DNA from 3 places in the Solibacillus sp. FSL R7-0668 genome. Region 2 is predicted to be linked to each of the others. Evidence: riboswitches for the same ligand, from Rfam matches in the RefSeq annotation. Region 2 holds a riboswitch; each other region holds the start of a gene.
What was found. A riboswitch is a leader RNA that binds a small molecule or an ion and turns the genes downstream of it on or off. The one in region 2 is predicted to bind cobalamin.
Positions count from the first base shown of each region.

Region 1: linked by a shared signal. The riboswitch ahead of MKX47_RS02520 (ABC transporter substrate-binding protein) and the one ahead of cobJ (precorrin-3B C(17)-methyltransferase) in region 2 are both predicted to bind cobalamin.
Region 3: linked by a shared signal. The riboswitch ahead of MKX47_RS05670 (hypothetical protein) and the one ahead of cobJ (precorrin-3B C(17)-methyltransferase) in region 2 are both predicted to bind cobalamin.

Region 1 covers NZ_JBBOUU010000001.1:525,086-527,354, forward strand. The annotation lists gene MKX47_RS02515 (amino acid ABC transporter ATP-binding protein) at 1-550, shown strand, start outside; cobalamin riboswitch at 629-813, shown strand; gene MKX47_RS02520 (ABC transporter substrate-binding protein) at 996-1,943, shown strand; gene MKX47_RS02525 (FecCD family ABC transporter permease) at 1,933-2,269, shown strand, end outside.
Region 2 covers NZ_JBBOUU010000001.1:1,643,928-1,646,196, reverse strand. The annotation lists gene cobJ (precorrin-3B C(17)-methyltransferase) at 1-1,094, opposite strand, end outside; cobalamin riboswitch at 1,240-1,424, opposite strand; gene MKX47_RS07930 (ArsR/SmtB family transcription factor) at 1,530-1,847, opposite strand; gene MKX47_RS07925 (cation diffusion facilitator family transporter) at 1,859-2,269, opposite strand, start outside.
Region 3 covers NZ_JBBOUU010000001.1:1,216,026-1,218,294, reverse strand. The annotation lists gene MKX47_RS05675 (ABC transporter substrate-binding protein) at 1-647, opposite strand, end outside; gene MKX47_RS05670 (hypothetical protein) at 637-1,191, opposite strand; cobalamin riboswitch at 1,362-1,541, opposite strand; gene MKX47_RS05665 (Fur family transcriptional regulator) at 1,638-2,048, opposite strand; gene MKX47_RS05660 (metal ABC transporter permease) at 2,048-2,269, opposite strand, start outside.

The DNA of each region.
Region 1 (2,269 bases), 1.1 Mb from region 2:
AGCCTCGAAAAAGGATATTTTGGCTATTCGTAAAAAAACGGCTTTCGTCTTTCAAAATTATAATTTGTTTAATAATAAAACTGCGCTTGAAAATGTGGCAGAAGGTTTAATTATTGGGCGCGGCATGAAAAAGGATCAGGCCTATGACATTTCGAAAACAGCGCTCGATAAAGTCGGATTATCGGCGAAATATGATGCTTACCCAAGTCAGCTATCAGGAGGCCAACAGCAGCGTGTCGGTATTGCACGCGCGGTCGCCTTAAATCCAGATATTATTTTATTTGACGAACCCACTTCTGCACTCGATCCAGAATTGGTTGGCGAAGTGCTAACGGTGATGAAGGATATCGCAAAAGAAGGGACAACAATGCTCGTAGTGACACATGAAATGTCATTTGCTAAGGAGGTGGCCAACCGGATAATTTTCATGGATGGTGGTCATGTTATCGAAGAGGGCTCACCACATGAAATATTCGTGCAGCCAAAAGAAGACCGCACAAAGCAATTTCTACGCCGCGTCCTACCAGAAGAATACACGTATCATATTTAATGAATTAAGAGGAATTATCTGAAAATAAGTATAAGTTTGCGTACAAAACGAAATTTATCCGCTATAATAAAAGATAAATTTCATATCGATTGTAAAGGTTCTTATTCAACAATAAGAAGTAATAGGGAAATCGGTTAAATGCCGATGCGGTCCCGCCACTGTAAATGCGAGTTTAAAGCATGATGCCACTGTATCATACGGGAAGGCGCTATTAAACGTTTGAACGCATAAGCCAGGAGACCTGCCTTTATAATGCCCAAAGATACGCCTACGAGGATAGGATGTGGCAGATAAGTTCCGGTTAGTTGAATTTTATTTGCATACGTAAAGCTTCCTTCTCATATGAGGTGGGGCTTTTTCTTTTTGCTAAATAACAGGTGATCAGGGCTTATGAAACAATGAGCACAGTAGATGTGTTTTCTAAATCCAAGGAGGCAGTTTTACAATGAAAAAATGGCAAGCACTTTCTTCAGTAGCCGTATTAACAGTAGCATTAGCAGCATGCGGCGAGGAAGAAGCAGACAAAGTAAAAGAAAATGAAACTACCGAGGCAACAGAGCAAGCCCAATTTCCAATTACACAAATGGATGCATTAGGCAAAGATATTACAATCAAAAAAGCTCCGGAGCGTATTATTTCACTCGTTCCATCAAATACAGAAATCTTATTTGGCTTAGGCTTAAACGATCAAATTATTGGTGTTTCTGACAATGACACATACCCAGAGGAAGCGTTAACGAAGGAAAAGGTTGGCGGCATGGAATTTAATTTAGAGCAACTCATTGCCTTAGAACCCGATTTAGTATTGGCGCATGAATCAGGTATGTATAGCTTTAATGAAGAAGCGATTGCACAGCTAGAAGCAGTTGGGATTCCGGTATTTGTTGTGAAAGATGCTAAAACATTTGAAGAAACATATACGACGATTGAGCAAATTGGGCGTTTGACAAATAAGGTACAAGAAGCGAACGATATTATCGCTTCAATGAAAGAAGACATTGAAGAAATCGAAGTGAAGGTGGCAGACTTAGAAGAAAAGTCGGTATTTATCGTTGTTGGTACAGACCCTGACCTTTATGCAGCAGGGCAGGATACCTTTATTAATGAAATGTTAGAAGTACTAAATGTGGAAAATGCTGTACCCGAACTAGGCTGGCCAATGTATAGCGCTGAGCAATTCGTCAGCAGTAACCCAGATGTTATTTTAGCGACGTATGAAAATGATATTGAGGAACTTACAACAAATGATGCCTATGCAGAGATGACTGCGGTGAAAAACAGCAACGTAAAATTAGTGGATGCGGATACGACAAGTCGTCAAGGTCCACGTCTAGTGGAGGGCATTGAATCGATCGCGGAGGCTATTTATCCAGAGGTATTTAATGAACAGTAAATATTCAATCGCCTATATTTTATCGATTGGATTACTTTTAGCGAGTATGTGGATTGGGATTTCATTTGGTTCGGTCGACATTCCGCTCTCTACTCTGTGGGATAAAACGACAGACCCCGTTGCCTACAGCATTCTTTGGAAAATACGAATGCCACGTGTTATTTTAGCGGCATTAATTGGTGCGTCTCTTGCAATTGCGGGAGCTGCCTTCCAAGGTTTGCTGAAAAATCCATTAGCAGACCCGTATACACTAGGCGTTTCCTCGGGAGCTTCTGTTGGGGCTGTAATGACGATTTTTTTAGGTATTTCGATTCCATTCCTTGGCT
Region 2 (2,269 bases):
TTTTCGCCTACAATTTCAGCTAATGTCACCATTTGCTGTGGGGTAATCATTTTATTGGCAACCCCTGGAGACACAGCAAATTCAAAAATGGACTCCTGCTTTTGCTGCACTAAAAAAGGATTTTCCACCTTTTCCTCTGGTCGAACAAGCGCCAATGCTTCATTCGCTAATTGCAATGAGCTCCATTCCGTTACGCTCACATTCGTTGTTTTTTTCTCAATCGCCTCTATTTTTTCAAAGCCTTCCTTTGCCTCACCTGTTTCTTGGTCTAATGCCCATGGTTCGGCTTCCTTCTTCAAGCGTTGGTGTGGTTTTAATAGTTGCTTTTCTTCACCTAATGTATATTTTCGCTGATAGCCACGCGGTGTGATGATTTTATTGTCATAGTAAAAGGTAGAGGAATTTCCTACAACAACAGTCGTCAGCATGCCTATATCATGCTCTAACATTTCGGCAAGTGTTGTTAACACAATATCCTGAGTATCGCGATAGGCTGCCTTCACCAATCCAACCGGCGTATCGGGCGCACGATATTTCAACAAAATGCGTTGCGCTTCTACGATTTGTCTTGTTCGTCTACCTGATTTAGGATTGTAAAACGCAACGACAAAATCGGCCATTGCTGCTGCTTCAATTCGCTTTTCAATCACTGTCCACGGTGTTAAATGGTCACTCAAGCTAATCGTACAGCTATCATGCATAACGGGGGCACCAAGCAAACTTGCACAAGAGTTAATCGCGGAAATCCCCGGCACTACTTCCACTTCAATACCCGTTGCCTCTGTCCAGCCCTTTTCAATTAGCACCTCATATACAAGACCGGCCATCCCGTAAACACCTGAGTCTCCACTTGAAATAACCGATACGATACTTCCTGCCTCTGCCTGCTTAACCGCTTCTTGTGCACGCGAGACTTCCTCAGTCATCCCTGTACTTACAATCGTTTTTGCCGTTACTAAATGTTCAATCAAGTCCACATATGTTTTATAGCCCATAATGTGTTCACTTTGTTGCAGTGCATCGACTGCACGCTTTGTAATATGCTCTCGATCACCAGGACCAAAGCCAACAACAAAAATTTTTCCCTTTTGCATCCAAACACCCTCCGTATAGAAATGAAAAAATGCCCGCACCTACTTTTTAGAAAAAGAGGTACGGGCAAGTGAAATTGTATACGGATTAGTATAAAAAAACACAAAAACATGATCATGTTTCGCCTACACTTCTCCCTCCGAAAAGTAAGTATCGTTTAAATAAGCAGGTTTCCTGGCTCAAGCTTCATTTTACTTTCACATCTTCCCATCGATTGACAGTGATTGTTGTGATTTCATCAGCATTTACAGTAGCGGGGGCTGCATTAGATTTTCACTAATTTCCCTTTTACCTTACATAAAAATGTAAGCACTCATTTAAATTGCAAATTATTTAATTAACATTCTTAAAGTAACATACTTCATTGGTATTGGATATAATTTTTTCACTTTTATAACAATTCATGTATAAATCTAAGAGATATCCGGCGTATTGTATTATTCATGTTTCGCATGATCAATCGCCTGATGCAATAAATTCATTACATGCTCATCATCACTTGAATAGAACATTGTTGTCCCTTCACGTCTAAACTTGACGAGGCGTAAATTTTTTAAAAACCGCAGCTGGTGTGACACTGTAGATTGGCTTAAATTCAAGCTTTCTGCTAGATCGTTTACGGCATATTCTTTACAGCATAATAAGTTTAATATTCGAATACGTGTTGGATCACTTAATGCTTTGAAGGTCTGAGATACTACAAATAAGGTTTCTTCATCTAATTCATGGCGTACTTGATCCATTTGCTCGTTCATAAATTGCCTCCTTAATGATGGTGATGGTGATGTCCACCTGCTTCAGCCTTTACCGTACAATACACAGAATCGCCATGTTTATGGCTACTATCTTCCATCTGAATAGTCGCGTGTTGAATATTGGCGTGTAATAGTTCGTGTTCAATATGTGCGATAATGGCACTACCTTCTTTTATTGTTAAGGCATCATCCAATACAATATGACAAGTCAATGCGTGTAAGCCACTCGTAACCGCCCAAATATGAAGATCATGAACGCTGCGCACCTGCTCATGTCCTTGAATAATGTTGAGTACGTCTTCACTATTGACCACTGTTGGTGTTCCTTCCATTAACACATGTAGTGAATTTTTCGTTACGGAATAGCCACCACGTAATACAAGCAGTGCTACAATAACACTTGCCAGTGGATCTGCCCAGCC
Region 3 (2,269 bases), 430 kb from region 2:
GTGTTATTACCCGTTGTCCAAATATCTGGCGCTGGTGATACTTCATAGTATACTTTTTTCTTTGTATCAACTGTATCTGTTTTCTCTTGAACTGCTGCAATTTGATCTTTAATATCTGCCACAACTTCATTTCCCTTTTCCTCAATGCCCATGACTTCAGAAAGCTGAATGATATCTGTGTAGACATCGTCAAAAGATGTAGCGGATGCGATGACAAATACCTTTAAGCCTGCATCTTCTAACTGTGTAACTTGCGCCTCATCACCAGCTGTATACGCTACGACTACGTCTGGATTTAACTCCACAATACGTTCCGCGTTAATAACGGTTGATGTCGAAACACGTTCGATTTTTTGTGCTGCTTCTGGATATGTATCATAATCTGTTCCACCAACAATTTGATCCCCAACGCCTAATTCAAATAAAATTTCAGTATTACTTGGCTGTAAGGATACGATTGTTTTTGGGACTTCCTCAAACGTTACTTCAATCCCACGGTCATCTACAACTGTGTATGGTCCATCCACCTCTGTTTGCTTAACTGGCTCTTTTGCTGAATCCTTTGATGCTTTTTCTTCGTCTGCTCCACATGCTGCTAAAAGTAGTGCTGCAGCAACAGGTGCAACCCATTTCATTTTAAAGTTCATTGTTTTGCTCCTTTTTCTTTTTCATTGGATACGATTTTGAGATGAAGACAATTTCATCACATTCGTGTTGCTTGTTCATATACACAGCCATCACAAACAATACATTGGCAAGTAAGCCTAAAAAGTCGAATAAAATTTCAGGAACTTCTCGTTCTTCGCTTACTTTATGTAATGCGCGATAGGATTTTTTCGCTTCACTTCGGCAAATGTGAAGACGAGCCGCGCTTTCCACCCCTTGAGGTAATAAAAACTGCTGAATCGCATCTTTTACTTCACTGACATAATAATCATAGCGATCACTTAACCAATGCAAGTCATTTTCTGTAATCGCTAATTTTCCGCGTACAGAACCATTTACGTGATAAGCAAGTGGCTGGATGATACGTATATCTTCTAATACCGTTTGGCCATGTGCATCATCCACCAATGTCGGAATAACTGCCCCAATACGTGTCGTTAATGAATCTGTGCGAATTTCATAATCAACACAGTTCCATTTTTCACGCATGAATGGATAGCATGAATAACGAATATCCTTCTTCAACTTTCTCAACCTCACTTCAAAACTTCAAATTCATTACTTCTAGAAAACTAAAGTGGCATGAAAAAAAGCCACCCAGAAAATGGATGGCTTCATAAAATCAAAAAATACATAGGTAAACATGCTTGTTTGATGTATGGCTGCCGTACATTCTCTTTATTTCCGAAGAGGTGTGTTACGATCAGAAAAAGATTGGTCTCCTGGCTTCGCGTTTCACTTTACTCATAAGCACCTTCCCGCTTTTAGCAGTGGCATTTTACTTACTTTCATCTACGCTTACAGTTACGGATATAGCTTCGGATTTACACCGAATTCCCATTTATGCACAAGGCATCTCTTTCTTGCAAACTATTCAATTTGTAAAACTAACTTTATCATACTGTTGAAATTATGCAAATAGTTTTTAATTTCACATCAATTTCAAGCTTAAAAACATAAAATTGATACCTTTATAAGCAGTTTGGACATTTACCATAAATTTCAAACTTATGTGCTTCTATTGCATAGCCAGGCAGCTTTTCACCGAGCATTTCCATTGGACATAGGGATAACTCCTTGACGTTCCCACAATCACGACAAATAAAATGATGATGGTGATGATCCGATTCACAATGCATGCGGAAATTGCGCTCGCCACCTAGCTCAGTTTCTTCTAAAATGTCTAATTCAACAAATGTTGCTAAGTTACGATAAATTGTATCGAAGCTCATGCCTGGGAAATCCTTTTTCAGCACTTGCAGTAAATCACGGGCAGTCAAATATTTATCCGTAGCCGCAAACATACCTAAAATTAATTCTCGTTTATCTGTTTTTTTATAGCCATTGTCTTTTAATATTTCCCACGCGCGTATTGTATTCACTATGCTTCTTCCCCTTCCACCTTAGTTGAAAATTTTAAAACTATTTTTTTCATGAAAATCACGATTAATAAAATCATAATAGATGTAACGACAATAGTACCACCTGGCGCTAAGTTTAAGTAAAATGCGCTAACTAATCCGATTAATACCGCCAATTCACCAAAGACAATCGCTAAAATGATCGCTTCTTTAAATCCACGGGCTAAACGCATTGCCGCTGC